DNA from 4 places in the Enterobacter sp. fkY84-1 genome. Region 2 is predicted to be linked to each of the others. Evidence: predicted binding sites of a transcription regulator. Region 2 holds the regulator's gene; each other region holds the start of a gene.
The links. Region 2 encodes CRP, which controls carbon source genes, mostly activating them, when cyclic AMP is high. Its sites were predicted from a motif close to ATGTGANNNNNNTCACAT; they were not measured.
Positions count from the first base shown of each region.

Region 1: the regulator CRP is predicted to act here: its motif matches at 1,170-1,187, upstream of epd (erythrose-4-phosphate dehydrogenase).
Region 3: the regulator CRP is predicted to act here: its motif matches at 1,731-1,748, upstream of ldtB (L,D-transpeptidase).
Region 4: the regulator CRP is predicted to act here: its motif matches at 1,745-1,762, upstream of ACEPLT_RS10975 (sugar transporter).

Region 1 covers NZ_CP169393.1:3,916,425-3,919,548, reverse strand. Annotated here, with positions in the region: gene tkt (transketolase) at 1-1,055, shown strand, start outside; gene epd (erythrose-4-phosphate dehydrogenase) at 1,382-2,401, shown strand; gene pgk (phosphoglycerate kinase) at 2,451-3,124, shown strand, end outside.
Region 2 covers NZ_CP169393.1:4,314,834-4,317,957, forward strand. Annotated here, with positions in the region: gene ACEPLT_RS20720 (phosphoribulokinase) at 1-425, shown strand, start outside; gene ACEPLT_RS20725 (OsmC family protein) at 510-914, opposite strand; gene crp (cAMP-activated global transcriptional regulator CRP) at 1,226-1,858, shown strand; gene ACEPLT_RS20735 (YccS/YhfK family putative transporter) at 1,916-3,124, shown strand, end outside.
Region 3 covers NZ_CP169393.1:1,412,985-1,416,108, forward strand. Annotated here, with positions in the region: gene ACEPLT_RS06640 (GntR family transcriptional regulator) at 1-669, shown strand, start outside; gene ldtB (L,D-transpeptidase) at 711-1,631, opposite strand; gene ACEPLT_RS06650 (ABC-F family ATPase) at 1,854-3,124, shown strand, end outside.
Region 4 covers NZ_CP169393.1:2,297,041-2,300,164, reverse strand. Annotated here, with positions in the region: gene ACEPLT_RS10985 (PhzF family phenazine biosynthesis protein) at 53-844, opposite strand; gene ACEPLT_RS10980 (PhzF family phenazine biosynthesis protein) at 872-1,660, opposite strand; gene ACEPLT_RS10975 (sugar transporter) at 1,838-3,034, shown strand.

The DNA of each region.
Region 1 (3,124 bases), 400 kb from region 2:
CTTACGCGAAAGCCTTCCCACAGGAAGCGGCTGAATTCACCCGTCGTATGAAAGGTGACATGCCGTCTGACTTCGACGCGAAAGCGAACGAATTCATCGCTAAGCTGCAGGCGAACCCGTCTAAAATCGCGAGCCGTAAAGCGTCTCAGAATGCCATTGAAGCGTTCGGTCCTCTGCTGCCTGAATTCCTCGGCGGCTCCGCTGACCTGGCACCATCTAACCTGACCCTGTGGTCCGGTTCTAAGCCAATCAACGAAGACACTGCCGGTAACTACATCCATTACGGTGTACGTGAATTCGGTATGACTGCGATTGCCAACGGTATCTCCCTGCACGGTGGTTTCCTGCCGTACACCTCTACCTTCCTGATGTTCGTTGAATATGCGCGTAACGCCGTGCGTATGGCGGCGCTGATGAAACAGCGTCAGGTGATGGTCTATACCCACGACTCCATCGGTCTGGGCGAAGACGGCCCAACTCACCAGCCGGTAGAGCAGGTGGCTTCCCTGCGCGTGACCCCGAACATGAGCACATGGCGTCCGTGTGACCAGGTGGAATCCGCGGTAGCGTGGAAATACGGCGTTGAGCGTCAGGACGGTCCTACCGCGCTGATCCTCTCCCGTCAGAACCTGGCGCAGCAGGAACGTACCCCAGAGCAGCTGGCGAACATCGCGCGCGGCGGTTATGTGCTGAAAGATTGCGCGGGCCAGCCAGAGCTGATCTTCATCGCTACCGGTTCTGAAGTTGAGCTGGCCGTTGCTGCATGGGAAAAACTGACTGCCGAAGGCGTGAAGGCGCGCGTGGTTTCCATGCCGTCTACCGACGCGTTCGACAAGCAGGATGCGGCTTACCGTGAATCCGTACTGCCTAAAGCGGTTTCCGCCCGTGTGGCAGTGGAAGCGGGTATCGCTGACTACTGGTTCAAATATGTGGGCCTGAACGGCGCTATCGTCGGTATGACCACCTTCGGTGAATCTGCTCCGGCAGAACTGCTGTTCGAAGAGTTCGGCTTCACCGTTGAGAACGTTGTCGCGAAGGCGAAAGAACTGCTGTAATCACCATTTTGCCCGGTGGCGCTTATGCTTACCGGGCCTACAAATGGCTCGAAAGTAGGCCGGGTAAGCGCTAGCGCGCCACCCGGCTTTTTTGTAAGCATTATTCCACCTAAAATGTGACGCAAGTCATATAGCTCGCTTATTCATCTGGACAGACATTCCTTTTATTCCCCGATTCGCTTATTCTTGCTGAAGCGTTTCAGTCGATTAAATGTTCGACAAATGACCAATCAATCGCAGTTTGTGACAGCAAGGATTCCCCTTCGGGCGTAGCTGGATTACTCTTTCAGCCACCTCAAACTCAGGGATTGCTTTGCAGGAGATCTATGACCGTACGCGTAGCGATTAACGGCTTCGGTCGCATCGGGCGTAATGTGGTTCGTGCTTTGTATGAATCCGGACGTCGGGCGGAAATGACCGTGGTGGCAATCAATGAACTGGCGGATGCTGCGGGCATGGCGCATTTGTTGAAGTATGACACCAGCCACGGACGCTTTGCCTGGGATGTGCGCCAGGAAAGAGATCAGCTTTTTGTGGGTGATGACGCTATTCGTGTGCTGCATGAGAACAGCATCTCCGGGCTACCCTGGCGTGAACTGGGTGTGGATGTGGTGCTTGACTGTACCGGTGTGTATGGCAATCGCGAACATGGCGAAGCGCATCTCTCTGCAGGTGCGAAAAAAGTCCTGTTTTCTCATCCCGGCAGTAACGACCTCGACGCGACCGTCGTGTTTGGCGTCAACCAGCATGAGCTGCAAGCCGAACATCGCATTGTTTCCAACGCCTCCTGTACCACCAACTGCATTATTCCGGTCATCAAACTGTTAGACGATGCGTATGGCATTGAGTCCGGCACCGTGACCACGATTCACTCCGCCATGCACGATCAACAGGTCATTGACGCTTACCACCCGGATTTACGGCGCACGCGTGCAGCGAGCCAGTCAATCATTCCGGTGGATACAAAGCTGGCTGCTGGGATTACCCGAATTTTTCCGCAGTTCAACGATCGTTTTGAGGCGATTGCCGTGCGCGTCCCGACGATCAACGTCACCGCGATCGACCTTAGCGTGACGGTGAAAAAACCGGTAAAAGCCTGTGAAGTCAACCTGTTGCTGCAAAAAGCGGCACAGGGGGCATTTCATGGTATAGTTGACTATACGGAATTACCGTTGGTCTCAGTAGATTTTAACCACGACCCGCACAGCGCCATCGTCGATGGCACGCAAACGAGGGTCAGTGGCGCACACCTTATCAAGACGCTGGTCTGGTGTGATAACGAATGGGGCTTTGCTAACCGAATGCTCGACACCACGTTAGCAATGGCTGCTCAAGGTTTCAGGTAAGGCGCATCGTGCGTCTGCAAAACTTTAAGAATCAACGAGAGGATTCACCATGTCTGTAATTAAGATGACCGATCTGGATCTGGCTGGTAAACGCGTTTTCATCCGTGCCGATCTGAACGTACCGGTTAAAGATGGCAAAGTGACCAGCGACGCGCGTATCCGTGCATCTCTGCCAACCATCGAACTGGCTCTGAAGCAGGGCGCGAAAGTGATGGTCACCTCCCACCTGGGTCGTCCAACTGAAGGCGAGTACAACGAAGAGTTCTCTCTGCTGCCAGTGGTTAATTACCTGAAAGACAAACTGTCCAACCCGGTTCGCCTGGTGAAAGATTACCTGGACGGCGTTGACGTTGCAGCCGGTGAACTGGTTGTGCTGGAAAACGTTCGCTTCAACAAAGGCGAGAAGAAAGACGACGAAACCCTGTCCAAAAAATACGCTGCACTGTGCGACGTATTCGTGATGGATGCATTCGGTACGGCTCACCGTGCTCAGGCGTCTACCCATGGTATCGGTAAATTCGCAGACGTAGCGTGTGCCGGTCCTCTGCTGGCTGACGAACTGGAAGCGCTGGGTAAAGCACTGAAAGAGCCTGCTCGTCCGATGGTCGCTATCGTTGGTGGTTCTAAAGTTTCTACCAAACTGACCGTTCTGGATTCTCTGTCTAAAATCGCTGACCAGCTGATCGTTGGCGGTGGTATCGCGAACACCTTCGTTGCCGCTCA
Region 2 (3,124 bases):
TGCTGGTTGGCGTGGTGCCTATCGTTAACCTGGAGTGGATCCAGAAGCTGACGCGTGACATGAGCGAGCGCGGCCACTCGCGCGAAGCAGTGATGGATTCGGTGGTGCGCTCCATGGAAGACTACATCAACTTCCTGACGCCGCAGTTTTCCCGCACCCATATCAACTTCCAGCGCGTGCCGACGGTGGACACCTCCAACCCGTTCGCGGCCAAAAGTATCCCATCCCTGGATGAGAGCTTTGTGGTGATCCATTTCCGCAATCTCGAAGGCATTGACTACCCCTGGCTGCTGGCGATGCTGCAGGGCTCGTTTATTTCTCACATGAATACATTAGTCGTACCGGGCGGAAAAATGGGGCTGGCGATGGAGCTCATCATGACGCCGCTGGTGGAGCGATTGATGGAAGGGAAACAGATCGCGTGAGTTTTTTGCCCGGTGGCGCTGCGCTTACCGGGCCTACGGTCGTGCTTTTGTAGGGCGGGTCAGCGAAGCGCCACCCGCCAAACATTAAGCCTCGATCACTTCATACGAATGGGTGATTTTTACCGCTTTCTCCAGCATTAACGCCACAGAGCAGTACTTCTCCGCAGACAGGTCCACCGCACGTGAAACCGCCGCGTCTTTCAGTTCTTTACCGGTGACCACAAAGTGCAGATTGATGTGGGTGAACAGGCGTGGCGCCTCTTCGCGGCGTTCTGACGTGAGTTTGACCTCACAATCCGTCACGTCATGACGGCCTTTTTGCAGAATCGACACCACGTCAATGGCGCTGCATCCCCCTGCCGCCATCAGCACCATTTCCATTGGGCTGGGCGCTTTATCGCCGGAGTTACCATCCATCAAAATCTGATGTCCTGACGCGGACTCGCCCAGGAACGTTAAACCTTCAACCCACTTCACGCGCGCTTGCATATTCTTAAACTCCAACGTTGCATTTTTGGTGACAGATTACGCGTGCGTTACATTTCTCGCAATGGAAGGCGACCTGCATCATGCTGAAGCGAGACACCAGGAGACACGCGGCGAAAGCTATGCTAAAACACTCAGGATGCTACAGTAATACATTGACGTTACACATGTATGCAGAGGACATCAAACTTTACTGGCTGCGAAACGTTACGGTAGCCGACTTCCCAGGGTATGGGTAAGAATTCGATTGCAACCCCAGAGTCCGGATGCATCTGATGACTCTGGTGACAGCTTATAACAGAGGATAACAGCGCATGGTGCTTGGCAAACCGCAAACAGACCCGACTCTCGAATGGTTCTTGTCTCATTGCCACATTCATAAGTACCCATCAAAGAGCACGCTGATTCACCAGGGTGAAAAAGCGGAAACGTTGTATTACATCGTTAAAGGCTCGGTGGCAGTGCTGATCAAAGATGAAGAAGGGAAAGAGATGATCCTTTCTTATCTGAACCAGGGCGATTTCATCGGTGAACTGGGCCTGTTTGAAGAGGGCCAGGAACGTAGCGCCTGGGTTCGTGCAAAGACAGCATGTGAAGTGGCTGAAATTTCTTACAAGAAGTTCCGTCAGCTGATTCAGGTTAACCCTGACATTCTGATGCGTCTCTCTTCCCAGATGGCGCGCCGTCTGCAGGTCACCTCAGAGAAAGTGGGCAACCTCGCCTTCCTGGACGTGACGGGCCGCATCGCACAAACTCTGCTGAACCTGGCGAAACAGCCGGACGCCATGACCCATCCGGACGGCATGCAAATTAAAATTACCCGTCAGGAAATTGGTCAAATCGTCGGTTGCTCCCGTGAAACAGTGGGCCGTATCCTGAAAATGCTGGAAGATCAAAACCTGATCTCCGCCCACGGTAAAACCATCGTGGTTTACGGAACGCGTTAATTCCGCTTAAACGGCGTGCCATCGCAAGGTGTCACGCCGTTTTTGTCTCTACTCCTCATGTGGCGCAGGCTGATCTATCACCCGGAAGTTAACTACGCACTGCGACAAACGCTGGTGTTGTGTCTACCCGTGGCCATCGGCCTGATCCTCGGACACCTTCAGCAAGGCCTGCTCTTTTCCCTCGTGCCCGCCTGCTGCAACATTGCTGGCCTGGACACACCGCATAAGCGCTTTTTCAAACGTCTGATCGTGGGCGGCTGCCTGTTTGCTGGCTGTAGCCTTGCCGTACAGCTTTTACTGGCCCGGGATATCCCGCTGCCGCTGATCCTGACGGTGCTGGCGATGACGCTCGGCGTCACGGCGGAAATCAGCTCGCTGCACGCCCGCCTGCTTCCCGCCTCGCTGATTGCGGCCATCTTCACGCTGAGCCTCGCCGGGAATATGCCGGTGTGGGAGCCGCTACTGATCTACGCGCTGGGGACACTGTGGTACGGGCTGTTTAACTGGTTCTGGTTCTGGCTGTGGCGGGAACAGCCGCTGCGCGAATCCCTGAGCCTGCTCTATGTGCAGTTGGCGGAATACTGCGAAGCCAAATACACCCTGCTCACCCAGCATACCGATCCGGAAAAAGCCTTACCGCCGCTGCTGACGCGCCAGCAGAAGGTGGTGGATCTGATAAGCCAGTGCTATCAGCAGCTGCATATGCTCGCCGCCAACAAGAACCACGAGTACAAACGGCTGCTGCGCACCTTCCAGGTAGGCCTGGATCTGCAGGAGCATATCTCTGTTAGCCTGCACCACCCGCAGGAGGTGCAAAAGCTGGTTGAGCGCAGCCACGCCGAAGCGGTGATCCGCTGGAACGCGCAGACCGTCTCGGCACGCCTGCGCGTGCTGGCTGACGATATTCTCTACCACCGCTATCCCACGCGCTTTAACATGGAAAAACAGCTCGGCGCGCTGGAGAAAATCGCCCGTCAGCATCCGGATAACCCGGTCGGCCAGTTTGCCGCCTGGCACTTCAGCCGCATCGCCCGCGTGCTACGCACCCAGCGCCCGCTTTATTCCCGCGACCTGATGGCGGATAAACAAAAACGGCTTCCCCTGTTGCCCGCGCTCAAAAGCTATCTATCTCTCAAATCGTCCGCCCTGCGCAATGCCGCACGAATTAGCGTCATGCTCAGTATCGCCAGCCTGATGGGCATGGCGCTGCATCTGCCGAAGCCCTACTGGATCTTAATGACCGTGCTGTTCGTCACCCAGAACGGC
Region 3 (3,124 bases), 1.8 Mb from region 2:
ATCAGCCAGCAGTACGCCGCCAATGAACCGCTCCCGGACCAGTTTGCGCTGGCGGCGGAGTTCAGCACCAGCCGGATGACCATCCAGCAGGCGATGCGCCAGCTGATCGTCGAAGGGCTGGTCTATACCCGCCAGGGGCAAGGGACGTTCATCCGCAAAAACTTCCTCCAGCTCTCGCAGTGGGATCTCTCCGGCAGCGACTATTTCGGTGCCACCAAAACCTGGGAACATCTGGGCACGGTTACCAGCCAGGTGGTGCATTTTGAACTGCGCTTCCCGAACGAAAAAGAGCAGGCGTCGCTGATGATTAACGCCGATGCGCCCGTCTATGACTTTATTCGTCTGCGCTTATTAAACGGCGAACCCATGTCGCTGGATTCCACGGTGATGCCGATGAATCTGGTGCCGGGCCTGACGAAAAGCCATCTTGAAGGTTCGGTGTTTCAGTACGTTCAGGAAACCCTGGGGCTGAAAATTATGGGGTCATACCGGGTGGTGCGGGCGCTAAAGCCCAACGCGCTGGACAGAGAGCATCTGGTCTGTGAGGAAACCGATCCGGTGCTGGAGGTGGAGCAGGTCATTTATCTGGAAGATGGCACCGCGCTGGAGTATGCCCACTGCCACTATCGGTACGACCACGGCGGGATTGTTATCGTGAATAACGGATAAAAAAAAGCGGGCCTTGAAGCCCGCTTTTTTAATGCGCGTGATTAATTCAGACGCACCGGCATACCGGAACGGTTCTGAATCGCCTGGTCGACGATGGTGGTTTCCACGTCAGGCTGAGAGGTCACGGACTGCACCGCGCTGTTCAGCGTAATCGGCACGATCTCGTTGTTGTTGATCTGGTCTTCGCTGGTGGACAGCGGGTTGTGCACTTCGATGTAGCGGCTGCCGTCTGGCTCAGACGTCGCTTTCACCGGTTCATTGATAAACTGCACGCGCGTACCCACCGGCACGTTTTCGAACAGGAACTTGATGTCGTCGTTACGCAGACGCACGCAGCCGTGGCTTACGCGCAGACCGATACCGAAGTTGGCGTTGGTGCCGTGAATCGCATACAGACGACCAATGTACAGGGCATACAGACCCATCGGGTTATCCGGGCCGGCTGGCACAACGGCTGGCAGCGGTTCGCCCGCAGCGATGTATTCCGCGTGCATTTTGGCGGTAGGGGTCCAGGTTGGGCCCGCTTTCTTACGTTCAACTTTGGTGGTCCAGTTCAGCGGGGTGTCTTTGCCCAGCTGGCCGATACCGATTGGCAGCACGATAACGGTGTTGGTGCCTTTCGGGTAGTAATACAGACGCATTTCGGCGCTGTTGATCACGATACCTTCATGAACGGTATCCGGCAGGATCAGCTGCTGAGGAATATTCAGCACGGTACCTGCTTTCGGCAGGTACGGGTCAACGCCCGGGTTCGCTTCCAGCATGTTAGACAGGCCCAGCTGGTACTGCGCGGCGAAATACTCCAGCGGCTGAGAGTTACCCTCAGGCACCGTCACCACCTGGTTTTGACCCACCAGACGGCTTCCGTCGGTCGGCAGGGGATACGTCACCGCAGACGCGGTCTTACAAAAACCTACTACGGCTAACGCCGCCGCAAAAAGCGCTGTTAATTTCATGTTCATGTTGTGCGAGGTATCTAAGCCATTCAGGCGATGAGTTGATAAGTCTGAATCTGTGATGGGAGCGCATTATATGTGCATTCCCGCTAACAGGGAATTCAGATGTGTACGAAATCACATTTTTTTCGATTTTGTTAAAGTTTAGTGGATTGCCGCAACACGGGATCTCAATTCGGAATTGTGGCATAATGCCGTGTTTATCACACTTTTCGCAGGAATCTCCCCGTGTTAGTTACCAGCAACGTCACTATGCAGTTTGGCAGTAAGCCGCTGTTCGAAAACATTTCCGTCAAATTTGGCGGCGGCAACCGTTACGGCCTGATTGGCGCCAACGGTAGCGGAAAATCCACCTTCATGAAGATCCTTGGCGGCGATCTGGAGCCGACCCTCGGCAACGTCTCGCTCGACCCTAACGAGCGTATCGGTAAGCTGCGTCAGGATCAGTTCGCCTTCGAAGCGTTCACCGTGCTGGACACCGTGATCATGGGGCACGCGGAGCTGTGGGAAGTGAAGCAGGAGCGCGATCGCATCTACGCGCTGGCCGAAATGAGCGAAGAAGATGGCTATAAGGTGGCCGATCTGGAAACGCAGTACGGCGAGATGGACGGTTACTCTGCGGAAGCGCGTGCGGGCGAGCTGCTGCTGGGCGTCGGCATTCCGGTTGAACAGCATTACGGCCCGATGAGCGAAGTTGCGCCAGGCTGGAAGCTGCGTGTGCTGCTGGCCCAGGCGCTGTTCTCTAACCCGGACATCCTGCTGCTCGACGAACCAACGAACAACCTGGACATCGACACCATCCGCTGGCTGGAGCAGACGCTCAACGACCGCGACAGCACCATGATCATCATCTCGCACGACCGTCACTTCCTGAACATGGTCTGTACGCACATGGCGGATCTGGACTACGGCGAGCTGCGCGTTTATCCGGGCAACTATGACGAGTACATGACGGCGGCCACTCAGGCGCGCGAGCGTCTGCTGGCGGACAACGCCAAGAAGAAAGCACAGATTGCGGACCTGCAGTCCTTCGTTAGCCGCTTCAGCGCCAACGCCTCTAAGTCGCGTCAGGCGACCTCGCGTGCGCGTCAGATCGACAAAATCAAGCTGGAAGAGGTTAAAGCCTCCAGCCGTCAGAACCCGTTCATCCGCTTCGAGCAGGACAAGAAGCTGTTCCGTAACGCGCTGGAAGTGGAGGCCCTTACCAAAGGCTTCGATGAAGGCCCGCTGTTTAAAAACTTCAACCTGCTGCTGGAAGTGGGCGAGAAGATTGCCATTCTGGGCGCCAACGGCGTGGGTAAATCCACCATGCTGAAAACCCTGGTCGGCGAACTGCAGCCGGACAACGGCACCGTGAAATGGTCCGAGAACGCGCAGATTGGCTACTACGCGCAGGATCATGAGTACGAATTCGAAAATGACCTGACCGTCTTCGACTGGATGAGCCAGTGGAAGCAGGAAGGCGACGACGAGCAGGCGGTGCGCAGTATCCTGGGCCG
Region 4 (3,124 bases), 2.0 Mb from region 2:
TAGCGCAGGCCTGCCAGGGTGCTTCATACAATTAACTTATCGTACCGCTCCGTTAGCGCAAAAAGATTTTCCCTTTCAGATACAGGGTGGCCTGACCGCCAATCAGCACGCGGTCGCCCTTCATTTCGCAGCGCAGATCCCCGCCACGGTGCGCCCCCTGGTGGGCATAAAGTGACGTTTTACCCAGCTTTTCGCTCCAGTATGGGATCAGCATGCTGTGGGCGGATCCGGTAACCGGATCTTCCGGCACCCCTTCCCCCGGGCAGAAGAAGCGGCTGACGAAGTCATATTTTTCGCCCGGCGCCGTCACGCAGACCATTTTATCCAGCGGGATCATCGCCCCAATATCCGGCGTTAACGCTTCCACCTGCTGCTGGCTCTCCAGCACCACCAGGTAATCACGTCCGACGCGCACCTCTTTTGCGTCTGGGATGCCCAGGGCGCTAAACAGCAGCGCAGGTGGGTTCTCGACCACCTCGGTTGACCACGCGGGGAAGTTCAGCGTCAGCCAGTCGCCGCTGCGTTTGACCGTCAGCTCGCCCACGAAGCGCGTGGTGAAGGTAATTTCAGTGTGAGGATAGTCAAGGTATTCGAAAATAACGTGCGATGCGGCAAGCGTAGCATGGCCGCACAGGTTAATTTCATCGAGCGTGGTAAACCAGCGCAGTTCAAACCCACCGTCGGTGCGTACAAAAAAGGCGGTCTCAGACTGGTTATGCTGCTGCGCCATTTTGAGCAGCGTCTCGTCCGGCAGCCACGCTTCCAGAGGACATACCGCTGCCGCGTTGCCGCCAAAGGTTTTGTCGCTGAAGGCATCCACCAGATAAAAATCAATTTCCTGCATTGTCTCTTCCTCTCTTGTTATGGGTATTTAGCGCAGAAAAACTGTGCCTTTCAGATAAAGTGAAGCCTGTCCGCTCATCAGCACGCGCGAGCCTTTCAGCTCACAGCGCACGTCGCCGCCGCGCGCGGAAACCTGACGGGCAAGCATGGCTGTTTTCCCCAACCGTTCACCCCAGTATGGGATCAGCATGGTGTGCGCGGAGCCGGTGACCGGGTCTTCCGGAACGGATACCCCGGGGGAGAAAAAGCGGCTGACAAAATCGTATTCCCCCTCACCCCGTGCCGTCACGCTCACCTTATGCTCGCCCGGCGTCATCGCCGAAAAGCGTGGCGCGAGTGCTTCAACCTGCTGGCGATTGTCAAGCACGATCAGCCAGGCGCGCCCTTTGCGGGCTGCAACGTAATGACGGATACCGAGCGCCGAGAGCATCTCCGGCGGCGGCGTCTCTTCTTGGGTTGGACATGCCGGGAAGTCCAGCGTCATCCACTCCCCCTCCCGGCTGACCGTCAGGCGGCCAGAGGCGGTATCAAAGTGGATCCGCGAGTCGGGATAATCCAGTTCATTAAACAGAACGTACGCGGCGGCAAGGGTGGCGTGGCCGCAGAGATTGACTTCGGTAAGCGTGGTAAACCAGCGTAGCTCAATGCCTCCTTTAGTGCAGACGAAAAAGGCCGTTTCCGACTGATTATGCTGCTGTGCCATTTTCAGCAAGGTCTCATCGGGTAACCATTCCTTGAGCGGACAAACGGCGGCCGGGTTGCCGCCAAACGTGGTATTGCTGAACGCATCGACCAGATAAAAATCTATCTCCTGCATTGTCTTACCGCCTGTTTTTATTGTGTTGTTCTTTTATATTCAATGAAAACAGCGCTCCCGGCTACCGCTTTCATAAGGTAAATATTGAGATCTGCGTCACATAATGGTTGAGTTTTCGCCATTCAACGTTTTAAGATCGTCTCCTTTTCTTTTCAGCAACGAATCTCCGACATCCCTATGACAACGAACACAGTTTCCCGCAGGGTTGCGTGGCTACGCGTGGTCACGCTGGCAGTTGCCGCGTTTATTTTTAACACCACAGAATTTGTGCCGGTTGGGCTGTTGTCTGACATCGCTGACAGTTTCCAGATGGAAACGGCGCAGGTGGGCATTATGTTGACCATCTACGCCTGGGTAGTGGCGCTGATGTCATTGCCGTTTATGCTGCTGACCAGCCAGATTGAGCGGCGCAGGCTGCTGATCGGTCTGTTTGTCTTGTTCATCGCGAGCCACGTGCTGTCGTTTATGGCGTGGAATTTTACGGTGCTGGTCATCAGCCGCGTCGGTATCGCCTTTGCCCATGCGGTGTTCTGGTCGATCACCGCGTCGCTGGCGATTCGCCTGGCACCGGCGGGTAAACGCGCGCAGGCGCTAAGCCTGATTGCTACCGGTACCGCACTGGCGATGGTGCTGGGCCTGCCGATTGGCCGCATCGTGGGGCAATATTTCGGCTGGCGTACCACCTTCTTCGCCATCGGCATGGGCGCGCTGGTGACGCTGGTGTGTCTGATTAAGCTGCTGCCCGCGCTGCCGAGTGAGCATTCCGGCTCGCTGAAAAGCCTGCCGCTGCTGATGCGTCGCCCTGCGCTGCTGAGCATCTACCTGCTGACCGCCATCGTGGTAACGGCCCATTACACGGCGTACAGCTACATTGAGCCGTTTGTGCAGGTGGTAGCAGGCTTTAGCGCCAACTTTGCCACCGTCTTACTTCTGATCCTCGGCGGCGCGGGGATTATTGGCAGCGTGCTGTTCGGCAAGCTGGGTAACCGGCACGCCTCCTCGCTGGTAAGCAGCGCTATCGGCCTGCTGCTGGCCTGTCTGCTGTTGCTGATGTCCGCCGCGGGCAGTGAAAGCCATCTGGCGATCCTCAGCCTGTTCTGGGGCGTGGCGATCATGATTATTGGCCTGGGCATGCAGGTGAAGGTGCTGGCCCTGGCGCCGGATGCGACGGACGTCGCCATGTCGCTGTTCTCGGGAATTTTCAATCTGGGGATTGGCGCGGGTGCGCTGGTGGGTAACCAGGTCATCCTGCACGTGTCGATGTCGGCGATTGGCTATCTGGGTGCCATTCCGGCCCTGATGGCGCTGATCTGGTCCGTGCTTATCTTCCGTAAGTGGCCGGTGGCGCTGGAGGAACAGGGGCAGCACGGGTGAGGTTTGTTGGTGCCGGGTGGCGCTGCGCTTACCCGGCCTACAAAAAGACGGATTTCGTAGGCCGGGTAAGCGCAGCGCCACCCGGCAATG